3 regions of the Bacillus sp. FAU20 genome follow, and region 2 is predicted to be linked to each of the others. Evidence: riboswitches for the same ligand, from Rfam matches in the RefSeq annotation. Region 2 holds a riboswitch; each other region holds the start of a gene.
What was found. A riboswitch is a leader RNA that binds a small molecule or an ion and turns the genes downstream of it on or off. The one in region 2 is predicted to bind S-adenosylmethionine.
Positions count from the first base shown of each region.

Region 1: linked by a shared signal. The riboswitch ahead of AC0OM3_RS20860 (methionine ABC transporter ATP-binding protein) and the one ahead of AC0OM3_RS22095 (ECF-type riboflavin transporter substrate-binding protein) in region 2 are both predicted to bind S-adenosylmethionine.
Region 3: linked by a shared signal. The riboswitch ahead of AC0OM3_RS09670 (M20 family metallopeptidase) and the one ahead of AC0OM3_RS22095 (ECF-type riboflavin transporter substrate-binding protein) in region 2 are both predicted to bind S-adenosylmethionine.

Region 1 is NZ_JBVYHY010000024.1:95,881-101,783, reverse strand. Features, by position in the region: gene AC0OM3_RS20865 (methionine ABC transporter permease) at 1-521, opposite strand, end outside; gene AC0OM3_RS20860 (methionine ABC transporter ATP-binding protein) at 514-1,539, opposite strand; SAM riboswitch class I at 1,771-1,878, opposite strand; gene AC0OM3_RS20855 (hypothetical protein) at 2,004-2,348, opposite strand; gene AC0OM3_RS20850 (thioredoxin family protein) at 2,501-2,809, opposite strand; gene AC0OM3_RS20845 (toprim domain-containing protein) at 2,813-3,157, opposite strand; gene gcvH (glycine cleavage system protein GcvH) at 3,413-3,796, opposite strand; gene AC0OM3_RS20835 (arsenate reductase family protein) at 3,838-4,203, opposite strand; gene AC0OM3_RS20830 (hypothetical protein) at 4,616-5,143, opposite strand; gene AC0OM3_RS20825 (phosphatase PAP2 family protein) at 5,287-5,903, shown strand, end outside.
Region 2 is NZ_JBVYHY010000026.1:36,977-42,879, forward strand. Features, by position in the region: gene AC0OM3_RS22085 (macrolide family glycosyltransferase) at 426-1,613, shown strand; gene AC0OM3_RS22090 (aspartate/glutamate racemase family protein) at 1,705-2,385, opposite strand; SAM riboswitch class I at 2,539-2,654, shown strand; gene AC0OM3_RS22095 (ECF-type riboflavin transporter substrate-binding protein) at 2,795-3,343, shown strand; gene AC0OM3_RS22100 (ABC transporter ATP-binding protein) at 3,354-5,054, shown strand; gene AC0OM3_RS22105 (energy-coupling factor transporter transmembrane component T family protein) at 5,047-5,847, shown strand.
Region 3 is NZ_JBVYHY010000011.1:246,217-252,119, forward strand. Features, by position in the region: gene AC0OM3_RS09665 (AAA domain-containing protein) at 1-1,998, shown strand, start outside; SAM riboswitch class I at 2,074-2,175, shown strand; gene AC0OM3_RS09670 (M20 family metallopeptidase) at 2,264-3,469, shown strand; gene AC0OM3_RS09675 (MDR family MFS transporter) at 3,794-5,050, shown strand; gene arsR (arsenical resistance operon transcriptional regulator ArsR) at 5,218-5,523, shown strand; gene AC0OM3_RS09685 (ArsI/CadI family heavy metal resistance metalloenzyme) at 5,584-5,903, shown strand, end outside.

The DNA of each region.
Region 1 (5,903 bases), on a different contig from region 2:
CCAGCACCAACAACTCCCGCCATTGCTGTATAGCCTACTAAAGCAATTGTCGTAACAGTAATACCAGATACTAATGCTGGTAACGATTCTGGAATTAACACTTTCAAAATAATTGTGCTTGTTTTCGCTCCCATTGCTTTTGAAGCTTCAATTACACCTTTATCAATTTCGCGAAGTGCGATTTCAACCATTCTCGCGTAGAATGGTGCCGCTCCAATAATTAAAGCTGGCAATGCTGCACTTGCTCCAAGAATTGTTCCAAGAAGAATCTTTGTGAATGGGATTAATAAAATAATTAAAATGATGAATGGTATAGAACGGAATATATTTACGAATGCTCCAATCACCGTATTAATTGATTTGTTTTCCCATAAATTATCTTTCGCTGTCATGAAGAGTAACAATCCTAAAATTAGTCCTAAAACAAATGTCGCAAGAGCTGCGATTGCCGTCATATATAACGTTTCACCAGTTGCTTCTAACATTTGATTCCAATCAACATTTGCGAGTAACTTATCCATGTGCAATCACCTCCAGCTCTACTTGATCTTGATGAATTCCTTCTATTGCTTGCTGGATCGCTATTTCCTCACCATTTAAATGAACAACTAAACTACCGTAAGAACCGTTATTCGTTTGTGCGATATTCCCTTGCAAAATGCTAACTTCTATATCACTGCGTTGCATTAATCGTTGAAGCACTGGTCTTTCTACAGCCTCACCGATAAATTGCAAACGAATTACTTTTCCATCTGGATATTTTTCAATTAAACTTTCAATCGTTTCATTTGTATCTTCAGAATCTGTTAACTGCTGTACAAATCGTTTCGTAATATCTTGCTTCGGATTACGGAATACATCAAGTACTGGACCTGTTTCTACAATCTTTCCTCTCTCCATTACCGCCACTCGGTTACATATCTTTCGAATCACGTGCATCTCATGTGTAATGAGTACAATTGTTAAACCAAGGCGCTTATTAATGTCTAATAGTAAATCCAAAATTTGATCTGTCGTTTCTGGATCAAGAGCTGACGTTGCTTCATCACATAAAAGCACTTGTGGATTGTTAGCTAAAGCTCTTGCAATCCCGACGCGTTGCTTTTGTCCTCCGCTTAGCTGAGATGGGTACGCGTCTCCTCTCCCTTCTAATCCAACAAGATGAATTAATTCATCAACACGTTTTCTTCTCTTCGCTTTATCAACACCTGCAATTTCAAGTGGAAACTCTATATTTTCACGTACAGTTCGTGACCAAAGTAAGTTAAAGTGCTGAAAAATCATTCCGATTTCTTGCCTTGCCTTACGAAGTTCACTTCCTGTAATTGCTGATATAACACGATTGGCAATTGTAATTTGGCCAGAAGTCGGTTTCTCTAACTGATTAAACAATCTAATTAAAGAACTTTTTCCAGCGCCGCTATATCCGATAACACCAAATATTTCGCCTTTTTCTATTTTTAAATTGGCGTTATCTACAGCAGTGACATCACCGCTTTTCGCCTTATATATTTTCTTTACATTCTCTAATAGAATCATGATGTTCACCCCTTTTTTAAATAAAAAGCGCAAGCGACTGTTCTAGCCGCTGAAGCTAGATTTCATAAAGATTTTGGATTGACTCCGCAATTTTTTATGTTTAATGCGCGTAGTCCACCGTTATCACTATCTTTATTATTTGAATGTCCTCCACATTCAAACAATAAAAAAACCTTTCTGCTTTAGAGAAGCAGAAAGGTTTATGTGCGTATATAACAACATTATCCCTCTCTCTCATCTCTCAAAGCATTTGCTTTGCAGGAATTGGCACCATTTCAACATAAGTTGACGGTTGCCGGGCTTCACAGGGCACAGTCCCTCCACCTCTCTTGATAAGAGAAATCAGATTCAATTTTCGTCTGATTTGTAATTTATGAAATTGTCTATATTTTATGAATTGAATTGTATCAATATCTAAACACCATGTCAACAGAAATTTTCGTAAAAAATGAACCTTCAGAATTTTAAGCACCTACTGACATCGGTTTACATATATGAAACATCGATTCGACTAATAGCATCGTTCGATACGTTCCCGAATATTGTACACGTCCATCGTTCATTAACATTTGCAATCGTACATTGCCGTTTACCAATTGTTTTACATCTTCTTCATCTACACAAACAATTTGCTCCGTCCCTATTTCCTCATGTAGCAGTTCTATATAATCTCTTGAAATTTGTAACGAACAACTTTCATCTCCAAAGCGGAAATTAACAGTTTTTTCTTCTTTTCTTAAAAGCGGCTCTAAATGATATTGACCATTAGCGTAATTTACAAATGATTGAAGCAAAGAATATAATTTCACCTTAAATCACATCCTTCATATCACTTTCTATTACATACCATTCCCTCTCACTAAAGAGCAATCCTGTTATTTTCGCTCGACAAATACTGTATCCACCCTGCATCTCGACATATTTCCCAAGAAATATGTCGAGGCGGCAAAAATTTTGCCGCCTACTTTAATTCCGTATATAAATATTCAACCGAATGAAATGCGTATATCTTCTTCATCAGTGTCCCATTTTCAAAAACAAGTAAACAAGGTACACTTTCAATCCCATACTCTTTCGCTAAATGCGGAGCATAATTTAAATCTAACATCCCAATTTTGAGGCCTTCAATTGTCATCTCAACGACTGTTAACATCTTTTTTGCTAATTGGCATGTTCCACACATTGGAGTATATACATATAATACTGTTTTTTCTTCGTTCTCTATTAGGGCTGTAGCTTCGGCTCCTGTCCAATCAATCACTTCTATCATTCCTTACCGTAAATATTCTGTATAAACGTCAATGTCGGCTCCCCATAATACATTTGCTAAGTGTGTAGATGGCGCAGTTGCCACTTCTCGGTACGAGCGATCAATATAGATATGCTCGGCTTGCGGAAATTCTTTTCGAAATTGTTTCCTTAACTTTTCTCCAGCATCATCAGCATCCACTAGCACATACACTTCCTTATCAAAAAACTGATCAACGAGCTCATCCATTTTCGACAAACCAATTGTACCATTTGTACAAACAATTTCCACCGGTTCACGAATAATAGATTCAATCTTTCTTCTATCTGATGTACCTTCTACAATAATGACTTTTTCTACATAAATCATATGTCATCACCCGATCACCATATACTATATAACCTTGAACTTAGTATATAGTATATTCGTTATTTTCATGTTGTTTCCTGTTTATTTTTGCAAAAGAAAAGCGTAAGCGGCTCGTTCAGATTGTGAAGACTTATGAAACCTTACCACAAAACAGTTTTTCTCATAATAGCTTATTTATTTACATATAACTTGACTTTCATTATTTCACACAAAATAAAAAAAGACAGCACAAAGGCTGTCCTTTAGTCGACTAAATTAGTCTTGATTTGTCATTTCTGCATATTTTTCTGCAGTTAATAACTTCTCAACTTGGCTTGCATCAGAAAGTTCAACTTTAACCATCCATGCACCCTCGTATGGAGATTCGTTAACAAGTTCTGGTTGGTCACTTAATTCTTCGTTTACTGCTACAACTTTACCGCTTACAGGTGCGTATAACTCAGAAACTGTTTTAACAGATTCTACGCTTCCGAATGGCTCGTCAGCTTCGATTGTTGCACCTACTTCAGGAAGTTCAACGAATACGATATCGCCTAGCTCACCTTGTGCAAAGTGAGTGATACCGATAACAACTTCATTACCTTCAGTTTTTACCCATTCGTGTTCTTCAGAGTAACGTAAATTATTTGGAATGCTCATGACTGTACCTCCAGTGAATGTATTAATTATGTAAAAATACCTTATTGGTACTTTTTCCACACACTTTCAAACTGCTCTTCGTTAAAACCAAGTGTTACATTCGTTCCATCTGTTACAATTGGACGTTTAATCAACATGCCATCAGATGCTAAAAGCTCGTACATTTCGTCTTCGCTTGCATCTTTCAACTTATCTTTCAGACCAAGTTCACGGTAACGCATTCCACTTGTATTAAAGAATTTTTTTAAGGGTAATTCACTTTTTTCATGTAAATTACGTAAATCTTCTTTTGATGGTGGATTTTCAACAATATGAATCATCTCATATGCTACATCGTTTGCCTCAAACCATTTCTTTGCCTTTTGACATGTGCCACACTTTGGATATGAATAAAATGTTACTGTCATAAATTCACCTACTTTTTTACTAACCTTTACCTTTATCATATAGAAAACGTTTTATTATTTCAAACCATTATTCGCTAAACTTTTACTTATTTCGTGATAATTTTTAATAATCCTGCGAATTTTTCTTATTTTTCCGCCATTTGTTAAGAAAAAAATAAATATATAAATTTTTTTAGATTCTGCACCAAACATATATCTTAAACAAGCGTTTGATTAATTCCCCATTTTTCTTTCTTACGCCTTGAGCTGCATCGGTTTCTTCCTACCGAACATACAGCTTAAACAAACGTTTGATTAATTCTCCATTTTTCTTTCTTAACCCTTAAGTTACATCGGTTTCTTCCTACCGAACATACAGCTTAAACAAACGTTTATTTAAAAAAATAAGAAGCCTCGTTTACAGGCTCCCTCATCATCTATTCAAATAATCTGCGATGGTTTGAAATACGACGATATACATATTATGAATACTTTCTTCTGTATTTCCTCCATTAGATAAACCAATTGCCCATTGTTGCCCTTCACCACTTCCGATATTTGCAAAACCTTGCGTATACATCACATTTACATCTTTTCGTGCACTGTTATACTCTGTCCCTTTTGTAATAAAAATTGAATATGATTTATCTTGTAAACCGATAAAAAACACTGGTTTCTTTAGCGATGAAAATACATTTTTGTACTGCTCTGTTGAGGCTTCTTGAAAGTGATCTTTCATTATTAGAAAACCATCCACTTCCTTAGATTTCTTTTCCAGTGCCTCTAACTTCATTTCCTCAAACTTTACATTCCTAAACGTATCTTTCGGCTTTTCTCCAACAACTCCAATTACGAGTGCTCTTCCGTTATATTCTAATTTCTCTCCTTCTTTATCCTTTGCACACCCAGCACTGACTAGGCATATCAATATAAAAAATAAGAAATACGATAAACGCTTCATATAGCACCCTCCCCTTCTTTTTAGTCAAGTGACAAAAACGTAAGGTTAATTCAAGAAAATGTAAGTAAAATCGATAGCCCAATTCACGTTTCTATATTATAATCAATTGAATTTACTTACATTACTAAACATAGGAGATCAACATGAAGAAATTTAAACTTTCATCTTTTCTTCCGTTAAGTTATATACTTCTACTTGTACTCGTAAGTCCCCTTTACGACGTATTAAATAAATCGACTGTTCACGCAGTAGACGTTACAACTGTAGTAGATGATTGGATTCCATTTGTAAAAGCATTTATTATTCCTTATTTACTTTGGTTTCCATACTTATACGGCGCACTTATTTATTACTGCTTTGCTGACCGAAAGCAATATTATGTCACTTTAAGTAGTGTTATTTTTGGAAAGCTTGCTTGTTTTTCTATTTATTATTTTTGGCAAACAACTGTACCGCGTCCGACTGTCGTTGGAACAGATGTATTTTCTGAACTAGTTCGCTATATTTATAGTATCGATCAACCGGTAAACTGTTTCCCTAGCATTCACGTTCTTACTACATTTGTAATTATGTTAGCTGCCTTTAAGCGTAGAGAGCAACATGCTTTTGAATATTACATCCTTACTTTCTTCGGTACACTTATTATTTTATCAACGTTATTTACGAAGCAGCATGCCTTTGTAGATGCCGTTTCTGGAATGACGCTTGCAAGCATACTTTACTTCGACGTTCAACTCTTATTGGCGAAAGAACCAATAAG
Region 2 (5,903 bases):
CATTCATGTGAACTAGAGGCGTTTTTATCTGGGAATAGATTAGAAATGAGGTATATATGAAGCTGTTTATTCTAAAATATTGGAGGAACATAGGTAGCTACATCATAATAATAATTGAGATTATATTTATTAATAACTCTTTTTTTATTTTAATGAGCTAAAATAATTCTATTAACGATTCACGTTTTGTAAAATAAATCATATATTGATAGCATAGGACAAGCAGAAAAGCTTGTTCTAACCTCACAGAACACTCCTTATCACGGTTAGGCATCTACATAGGTAGATGCCTTTTTTTATGTTGATGACTGAAAATTATTTATCAACATAATGTTGCAAGCACATTAGGACTATTAGGGGACGATTACATGTACAAATAACAGTATGCTTAATTAAAATAGTGAAATGTAAGGAGTGAGGAATAAGTGCTAAATATTTTAGTAGTTAATTTTCCAGCAGAGGGACATGTAAACCCTACATTAAATTTAGTAAAAGCCTTTACTGAACGAGGGGATAATGTACATTATATTACAACGGCAAACTTTAAGGGTAGAATTGAAGATTTAGGAGCTACTGTACATACTCATCCGGATCTATTAAAGGGGATTTCTATTGATGCTGAAACCTCATCTGGGTTAAATGCTTTCTTTCATGTGCATGTTCAAACTTCTTTATATATATTAGAAATTACGAAACAATTAAGTGAAAGCATAAATTTTGATTTCGTAATTTATGATATATTTGGTGCGGGAGAGTTAGTAAAGGAGTATTTAAAAGTTCCAGGTGTAGTGTCCTCACCTATATTTTTAATTCCTTCAGAGTTTTTGAAGACATTACCTTTTCATCCAAATGCAGATATACCATTCCAACCAGAGAAGATCTCTGAAAAATTATTAAACCAGATGGAACATGAATTTGGAGTAAAACCAAACAATAATCTTCAATTTATGAATAATAAGGGTGATGTTTGTCTCGTATACACAAGTCGTTATTTCCAACCTAATAGCGAATCATTCGAAGAAAATAACATTTTTATTGGACCGAGTATTTCAAAGCGTAAAACAAATATAAAGTTTCCATTGGAATCACTTAAAGAAAAGAAAGTTATTTATATTTCAATGGGAACACTGCTTGAAGGACTCGAACCATTCTTTAATACTTGTATTGATACTTTTTCAGATTTTGATGGGATAGTTGTAATGGCAATTGGTGATAGAAATGATATTTCTAAAATTAAGAAAGCACCAGATAATTTTATAATTGCTCCATACGTACCTCAATCAGAAATATTAAATGAAGCAGATGTTTTTATTACACATGGTGGTATGAATAGCGTACACGATGCCATTCATTATAATGTCCCATTTGTAATAATACCGCATGATAAAGACCAGCCAATGATAGCGCAAAGATTAACTGAGCTTGAAGCGGCACATAGACTATTGAAAGAACATGTTAATGTGCACACTTTAAAAGAGGCCGTAACAGATGTTCTTTCAAATGAAAAGTATAAACATGGTATAAGAAAACTTAATGATAGCTTTTTAGAATGTGGTGGTTCAAAAGAAGCAATTGCAGTTATTGAATCTCTTTTAAATAAAGTAAAACTTTAATCGATAGGGATTTTACTACCCATAAATAGCGGGATAAATAGTCGTAACTGTATACAAGCATAGAGGTTCTCACCTTTATGCTTGTATATTCTTATCCAGCAAATTGTACAGCAGTATTTGCATGTAAAAAAGCAGTATCAAAAACGGGAACAGTGAGATCATTTTGGGAGATGAGTAAAGGTATTTCAGTACAGCCTAATAATATACCTTCAGCGCCGTTTTGAATTAATGATTTTGTAATTTGTAATAGCTTTTCTTTAGATGTTTCTGAAATGATCCCTCTACTTAATTCATCTAATATGACATGGTGGATAAAAGTTCTTTCCTCGTCATTTGGGATAATTGTCTCAATGTTATATTTCGCTAATCGTGATTTATAGAAATCTTGCTCCATCGTTTGTTTTGTTCCTAATAGTCCGATACGTTTTATATTCTGTTCTACCATTTCTTTAGCACTTACATCACCAATGTGAAGAAGCGGGATAGATATTGCTTGTTCTACTTCCTCGGCAAATAGATGTACGGTATTTGAACACATTAATAAACATTCAGCCCCAGATTTTTCAACTTTCTTTGCAACTGTAACTAGTTCATTTTTCACTTCTTCATATTGATGGTTTTGTAATAAAGTAGTTACTTCACCAAAGTCCATACTATATAAAACTAACTTTGCATTTTGATCGTATTGAGAGAGTGTAAGTGTATTAATATGTTTATAGTATAAAGATGTAGATTCCCAACTTAATCCTCCAATCAAACCAATAACTTTCATAATGCATTCCTCCCGAAACGATTTTGAATTTATTATTTCATAATTCCGATAAGAATACAATGATTTAAATGATCTATTTAACAAAAAATAAAAATAGTAAGAAAAGTGTTGAAATTTACATTCTTTAGTGCCATAATACGAATTACAAATTAATACTTATCCAGAGAGGTGGAGGGAACGGCCCTAAGAAACCTCAGCAACCCCTATGCAATTTTATAGGAAGGTGCTAATTCCGCAGAGGACACGATGTGTTTTTTGAAAGATAAGAGGATTCTTGAACGTGACAGAAAATGACCTCTTATGTAAGAGGTCATTTTTTTGTTGTATAGAAAGAGAGTGTCGATGCATAATTCATTTTTAAATTAAATATAGAGTAATAAAAGTTGACTAATATGAGAGGGGAATTGTCATGAACAAATTATCAACAAAGTTAGTAGTAGCAATCGGTATTGGAGCAGCATTATACGGGATATTAGGGCTTTGGGGATTTTCTATTGCACCGAATACATTTATTAAACCAGCATTAGCTATATTAACTGTTTTTGGAGCATTATTTGGTCCAGTGGCAGGACTGTTAATCGGACTTATCGGTCATACCGTAACAGATACGATTGCTGGATGGGGGATTTGGTGGGGCTGGGTTATTAGTTCAGGAATTATTGGTTTTTCAATGGGGCTTATTCAAAGAAGAGTTGGTTTTAGTGTGAAAAACGGGTCGTTTAACAAGGGGGATATTTCTTATTTAGCAATTACTGGGCTAGTTGGTATTGTCATTGCTATTATATTTGCTGGGGCATTCGATATTATTGTGATGGGAGAACCATTTGACAAAATTGTTATACAAGTATTAGGCGCAACAATTTCCGATGTCATCGTTTTCTTAGTACTTGGATTGCCACTTACAATTGGTTTGGCGAAATCCAATAAGAAACATACACATTTAAAAATTGAAAAGTAGGGATGTTAACATGCAACCAATTATTTCGTTTGAACAATTCACCTTTCAATATTGGCATGCTGCGCAGCCTACTTTAAGTGATATTACCTTTCATATATACCCTGGGGAAAAAGTGCTAATTGCTGGACGAAGTGGTTCAGGCAAGTCGACATTAGCTCATTGTATAAATGGGCTAATCCCATTTTCTTACGAAGGGACTAGTACAGGTAACGTTTTAATTGCCGGTAAAGACCCGAGGGAAGGAAGTATTTTTGAACAAAGTAAACAGGTAGGAACAATTTTGCAAGATCAAGATGCTCAATTTATTGGTCTGACAGTAGAAGAAGATGTAGCTTTTTATTTAGAAAATGAATGTGTAAAGCAAGATGATATGAAAAAGATTGTTTCGGACTCATTAAGAAAGGTGAAGATGCATACGTTTCATAAACAAAGTCCACATGAATTATCAGGAGGTCAAAAGCAAACAGTTTCCCTTGCTGGTTTATTAACAACAAATGCGGATATATTATTGTTCGATGAACCGTTAGCAAACTTAGATCCACTAAGCGCCATACATACGATAGAACTTATGAAAGATATACATGAACAATATAATAAAACGATTGTTATTATCGAACATAGGATAGAAGAAATTTTAAAACTGGATTTAGACAAAGTTATATTAATTGATGAAGGTAAAGTCATTGCGATAGGAACACCAAAAGAAATCTTAGCGTCAAATATATTACCACGTATCGGCTTAAGAGAGCCTATTTACATCGAAGCATTAAAGAGATTACATTTTGATAGTAATAATGACGTAATATATCCAATGGAAAACCTTCAAAAAGAAAAGGTAAGCAACGTTATAAAAGAGTGGATGGAGAAACAAGTCATATTAAAAGGGAATACTAAAAACAAGGAATTACTTAAAGTGGAGAATTTATCATTTTCATACTCTAATAAACAAAAAGTATTAGAAAATGTAAACCTTTCAATATATGAAGGAGAAATTGTGGCACTGTTAGGACATAATGGAGCAGGGAAATCAACATTAGCTCATAGTCTTATAGGCATAAACAAAATGAAAAATGGGAAAATCTTGTTAAAAGGTGAAGATATTAGTTCTTGGTCTATTCGTAAACGTGGGGAAATCATATCTTACGTGATGCAAAATCCAAATCATATGATTACACAGCCTACTGTTTTTGAAGAAGTTTCATTTACATTAACATTACATAATTTTTCTAAGGAAGAAATTAAGAATAGAGTAGAAGGAACTTTAAAAATTTGTGGTTTATATCCATTTCGTAATTGGCCAATTCAAGCACTAAGCTATGGGCAAAAAAAGAGATTAACAATCGCATCTGTATTAACAACAAATCCTAAACTTATCATATTAGATGAACCGACAGCGGGACAAGATTATTATCACTATAAACAATTTATGTCTTTTATTAAAAACCTAGCTAAAAAGGGTATTTCATTTGTTTTTATCACTCATGATATGAATCTCGTACTAGAATATGCAGACCGTGCAGTAGTTCTACATGAAGGGAAAATTATTGCGGATAATACAGTGTTTGATGTATTAGGCGATCAAGAAACGTTACAAAGAGCCAACTTAAGAGAGAGTTCTTTAACCAAGCTTGTTAAATTTAGTGGGATTGCATGTCCAGAAAAATTTATGGAGCTTTATTTAGACAGTAATAGGAGGGAGGAAGGTGCATAGTACATATTTTCATCGTATGGATGGGGTAGTGAAATTGTTTTTATTTATTTTTTGTATGACGCTTACTTTTTTGTTTTTTGATTTTCGGGTGTTACTAATATTATTTATTATTGGGTGTATCGGGCTCAGCATTGCTAAAATTCCATTTCGTAAAATTTTAATTGTTTTTAGTGTCATATTTACATTTAGTTTATTAAACTCTGTCATGATTTTATTGATTACACCAACTCATGGATCTGAATTAACTGAATCATATACCGTGTTTTTACATGTTGGATATGCAACGATTACATATGAAACATTATTTTATGCAGCTACACTTTCATTAAAGTATTTTACGTTATTACCATTTACACTTCTTTTTATTTACACGACAGATCCAAGTGAATTTGTAAGTAACTTAAGTAAACTGGGTATTCATTATAAGATTACTTATGCAATAAATATTGCACTACGTTATATTCCTGACATCCAGTCTGAGTATAAAATTATTAAACACGCGCAAGAAGCGAGAGGAGTGGCTTTTGAAAAAGGAGAAGCAAGTTTATGGGTTCGTATGAAGAACCGTGTTTTAATTTTCTGGCCACTAATCATTCATTCTCTAGAAAGAATAGATACGGTTTCAAATGCAATGGATTTAAGAGGATTTGGAAAGAAGGATAAACGTACATGGTTTTATACAAGTAAGGCGAAACGTGAAGATTTCATCGCTTTATTTGCCGGTATTTTCATATTTATTGTTGCGGTATATTTAAAATTAAACGTATTTCAAAACTTTTGGTATCCATTTTAAAGCACTCTTTAAACGAGTGCTTTTACTTATTTTTATGTAGACATGCTCAAAAAAGG
Region 3 (5,903 bases), on a different contig from region 2:
AATGATTATATACAAGGTGAAATACGAGAAGCTGTTTTATACAGTGAACCGTGGCAGCTTTTAGAGCAGCTGCAAGAGCGATTGAAAGAAGCACGTAAAGATAAGCTGAAACGTAATCGTATAAAGCGTCTTGTTGATGGGACGAGCAGTCCGAAACATATTGAGAAGATGAAAAATCCAAAAAATGAATTGGCGTATCGTTCATTTTACAATCCGACGACGTACGTGTGGGGACCACCTGGAACAGGGAAGTCTTACAATTTATCACGTATTATTTCGGCGCATTATCAAAAAGGAAAGTCGGTACTTGTGTTAGCACATAGTAATGCGGCAGTAGACGTATTAATGAGTGAAGTAACGAAACAAATTGAAAAGAAAAAGAAATGGACGCCTGGCGAAATTGTTCGTTACGGTTATAGTCAGCATGAACATATACGAAATCATGAAACGTTACTTGCGTCGAAGTTAGTTGAAACGACGAACGGATCTTGGGGAGAAGAAAGACTCTATTTAGAAGAAACACGACAAGATCTTCGCGAAAAGATTTTATCGCATAAAGCGACTTCTGCTGATAAGAAGCGTATACAAGAGATTGAAAGTGACCTTCGAAAGCAAAAAGCAAAAATTAAAGAAGTAGAAAAAGAATACATTGAAAATGCGAAAGTAATCGGCGCGACTTTATCGAAATGTGCCATTGATTCACTGATTTATGAGCGTACATTTGATTTAGTTGTCGTAGATGAAGTGAGTATGGCATATGTTCCGCAAATCGCATTAGCTGCTTCACTTGGAAAACGTATCGTCGTTTGTGGCGACTTTTTACAATTACCTCCAATTGCGATGGCGAACCATGAACTTGTTCGCAAATGGCTCGGGGAAGATATGTTTTACCATGCTGGGATTGTTGAGTCTGTTAATAAATCAGAAGCACATCCGAACCTATTTATGTTGCAGGAACAAAGACGTATGCATGCGGATATATCGAAGTTTACGAATTCGTTTATTTATAAAAATAGAGTATACGATCATCCGTCTGTTTCAGAGCGTAAAGAACTTGCGCAATTGCAGCCGTTCGCAAATGAGGCGAGTGTTTTATTCGATACGAGCTTAATGGGAGCCTTTTCTTTAAAAGACGCTGCATCTGGTTCACGTTTTAACATTATGTCTGGTTTAGTAGCAATGCAAATGATGTTAATCGGATTGTTAGATGGTGTTCAATCGATTGGTGTTGTGACACCTTACAGGGCGCAGTCACGCTTTTTATCGACGTGTATTAGAGAAATGTTGCAGAGAACGAAATATCAAAACATACCAGTATTAGCGGCAACAGTTCATAAGTTCCAAGGTTCTGAAAGAGATATGATGATCTTTGATACGGTTGACAGTTATCCGCAAGAACGACCTGGCGTATTATTCTTTGATCACAAAAACCATCGCCTCGTCAATGTAGCAGTGACAAGGGCGAGAGGGAAGTTCATTCAATTATCAGATTGCCATTATATGCGTAAAAACCTTTCGAGAAAACAAGCATTATCACAATTAACAGCTCATATAGAACGTCACGGAGATGTGTATGATCGCACGACATCAAGACAATTGTGGGAACGGAAAATTTCAAAACGTTTACGCTGGTTTATGGAAATGAATCTTGAGGAAACGAAAGGGTTATTAAAAGATATTTTAGCCGCAAAACGAAAAATTATTATTTCACTTCCAAGTACAAAACAAGTGGATAAGCGAGTATGGCAAGCGTTAATGCGTACAAATGCGCAAATAACAGTTTATAGTGATGGACCAGTTCCACTGAAAAATGTAAAGTTACAAAGACAAAATAAAGCATTCCCATTCTTAGTAATTGATGATGAAATCTTCTGGGCAGGTGCACCGCTTACATCTCAAATGATGTTTGAAGGTAGTACGGAATTTCCGTACGTATGTGCAAGACTGCAAGCACCAGAAACAATTGGTGTATTAAAAGGATTTTTAGATATTCGGTAAATTCGGATAGGAATTCCTTGACTTTTAATCGGAATGAACTTAGAATGAATGTAATTTAATATAATTTTATGAAAATTCTTATCACGAGAGGTTGAGGGACTGGCCCTATGACACCTCGGCAGCGGATTCGTTATGAATACTGTGCCAATTCCAGCAAGGTAACTTGAAAGATAAGAAAGAAGCTCATTTTGACTGTATATACAGAAGCCTCTTTCTATCTTTTAGAAAGAGGCTTTTTTATGTGAAAATAAAAGGAGGAAGAACAATGGGAGCGACAGGAGTAGCGTCACAAAGAAAAACAATTAAAGAGAGTATCGAAAGAAATAAGGAAAAGTACATAGACACAAGTCATGATATTCATGCGAATCCGGAGATTGGTAACCAAGAGTTTTATGCATCAAGAACGTTAAGTTTATTACTGGGTAGTGCAGGATTTCAACTGCAGCACAATATAGCTGGACATGAAACGGGATTTATCGCGCGAAAAAGCTCTGGAAAACAAGGAGCGGCAATCGCATTTTTAGCTGAGTATGACGCTTTACCAGGACTCGGTCATGCGTGTGGTCACAATTTAATCGGCACCATTAGCGTTGCAGCAGCGATCGCATTATCAGAAACGCTTGAAGAAATTGGCGGGGAAGTTGTCGTGTTTGGAACACCAGCTGAAGAAGGAGGGCCAAACGGTAGTGCGAAAGCGAGTTATGTAAAAGCTGGTTTATTTAAAGACATTGATGCGGCACTTATGATTCATCCGAGCGGAAAAACAGCGACAACAAGCCCTTCACTAGCAGTCGATCCACTTGATTTTCATTTTTACGGAAAAACAGCTCACGCCGCAGCTTCACCAGAAGAAGGAATTAACGCATTAGATGCGGTTATTCAGCTCTATAACGGTATTAACGCACTTCGCCAACAACTTCCGTCAGATGTGAAAATTCATGGCGTTATTACAGAAGGCGGAAAAGCACCTAACATTATTCCTGACTACGCCTCAGCAAGGTTCTTCATCCGTGCAGCAACGCGAAAAAGATGCGCGGAAGTAACAGAAAAAGTAAGAAACATTGCTGAGGGAGCAGCGTTAGCAACAGGTGCAAAAGTAAAAATCCATCAATTCCAAAATGAAATCGATGAATTACTCGTAACAAAAACATATAACGATATCGTAGCGGAAGAACTAGAACTATTAGGTGAAGATGTAAACCGTAAAGAAAGAGTAGGGATCGGTTCAACCGACGCAGGAAACGTAAGTCAAGTCGTACCGACAATTCATCCGTACATTAAAATCGGACCAGATGATTTAATTGCACATACGAATGAATTTAGAGAAGCAGCACGTTCAGAACTTGGAGATAAAGCATTAATTACATCGGCAAAAGCATTAGCAAATACGGCGTATCGATTAATTACGGAAGAAGGGTTGTTAGAGAAGGTGAAGGAGGAGTTTAGAGAGGCACAGAGGAATCAGGGGTAAGGCGCTTTTTCGAATATAAATCTAATTCATATGCAGAAATAATAGAAAAGAACATTGAAAAATCAATGTTCTTTTCTATTTATGAATCATTTATTTCTTTAGTGATATCTTGAATCTGGTCTAGTCTAGTTTAATAGTAACGGTGATCTGTGAGTTCAAATTGCATTAAAGGATAATAACTAGAGAATGTGTTGTAATTAAAATTTATATTTCTATATTAATTTGTAAAATAAATTCACTTTATGTTATTATATTTCCCTTGGACTGACAGTTTATAGAATGTATAGTGAATATTTGAAAAGTTAAAATAGGGGATGTATTACGTTGAAATGGTTATCTTGGGACAAAAATTTAAAAACTAGATTGATTGGCGAAACTATGTTCAATACATTGTTTTGGATGTATTTTCCGTTTATGGCAATATACTATAGCGATGCTTTTGGTAAAGCAATTGGCGGAATTTTAATGGCAATTATACCTCTTGTAGGCATAATAGGTAATTTGTTAGGTGGATATTTAGCTGATCGATTAGGGCGTCGACCTGTCATGCTATTAGGCACAATCATACAAGTAGCAATGTTTGCAGTTTTTGCTTTATCTCATTCACATTGGATTAATTATTTAGCCTATATCGGTATTGGAATTAGCGGGGCAATATACAGTCCAGCAAGTTCTGCAATGATAGCTGATATAGTGCCAGAAAAGGATAGAAGGGTGGTCTTTGCCACTTTTGTTACAGCAAATAATATTGGTGCTGTATTTGGACCAGTGTTAGGTTCATTTTTCTTCTTTCATTATCGAAGTGAATTGTTATGGACTTGTACAATTGTTACATTTATTTATTTTATAGCAATCTATTTCATAATTAGAGAAACGCTGCCCGAAGCTTCTAAAAATGATGGAGATAACAATCCAATATCAAAAATCTTTAAAGAACAATGGAATAATTATATGAAAATTTTTAGTGATAAAATTTTCTCTCTTTACATATTTGCGGGAGTTTTGATTATGATAGCTTTCATGCAGCTAGATCTTTATCTTGCATTATATGTAAAGGAATTTGTACCAACTCAATCTCTTTTCTCATGGAGTACTGGTTCATTCTCTTTGAGTAATACTGAAATTTTCGGATGGATGATGGGGTTAAATGGCATTTTGTTTGTTTTATGTTCTTTACCTGTTGCAAAATATTTTGAGAATTGGAGCGACCGAAACGTTTTAATTGTCTCTAATATATTATTTGGAATGGGTATGTTTTTAATAGGGTTAACAACGAATATATGGCTACTATTTGGCTTTATGGCAATATTAACTATTGGGGAATTGATTCGTTCGCCAGTTGTACATAGTTTTGTCAGTAGATATGCACCTGAAAATTCTAGAGGACAGTATATGGCAGCATCTAATTTACAATTTACCATTGGGCGTTTTATTGCACCAATAATGATTGTATTTTCTACATGGCTATCTCCAATTGTTGTGTTCGGAATTATATTACTTTGTACCCTTGTTAGTGCAGTTTTCTATGTGAAAGTATTTCGTATGATTTCAAATACAAACATACATAATTCTACAAAATAGCCCTGTTATGCAGGGCATTTTGTAATTTGATAACTTAAAAGTTCTGTTAAGGGAAAGAAGAGAAGAATATATTAATCAAAAAAATTGATTAATTAGTTGCATAAAGAGCTAAACTACATATATACTATAAACATCAAAAAAAATTGATGAAGGGAGAGGGGACTAAAATGGCACAAGATTTTCAGCTCTATGAGAAAAAATTTAAAGCATTAGCGGATCAAAAGCGTTTAGAGATTATGTATGAACTTTGCCAGCGAGGCCAGACTTGTGTATGTGATTTAGCAGAGATTTTTGAAATGACGCAATCTAAGTTGTCCTATCATTTAAAGATTTTATTAGATGCAGGTTTAATTGTAAAAGAAACAAAAGGTACGTGGAGTTATTATGATTTAAATGATGCGGAAGTAAATAATTTATTATCAGAAGAATTGTGCTGCATTTTTAGAAAAACAGGCAAAGGTAGTTGCTGTTAAAATTTTGTAGTATTAATCAAAAAAAATTGATTAATAACATATAAAGAGGAGGAATAAGTTATGAGATATGTTCATGTTGGTATAAATGTTACGGATTTAGAGAAGTCTATTGAATTTTACGAAAAAGTATTTGGTGAGTCACCAGTTAAGGTGAAAATGGATTATGCAAAATTTTTATTAGAGACGCCAGGACTTAACTTCACGCTGAACGTAAGAGATGAAGTGAAGGGAAACCAAGTAAATCATTTCGGTTTCCAAGTGGATACAGCTGAAGAGATTATGTTACATAAAGAAAGGTTAGAAAAAGAAGGTTTCTTTGCACGTGATGAGATGGATACAACTTGTTGCTATGCGGTTCAAGATAAGTTTTGGGTAACGGA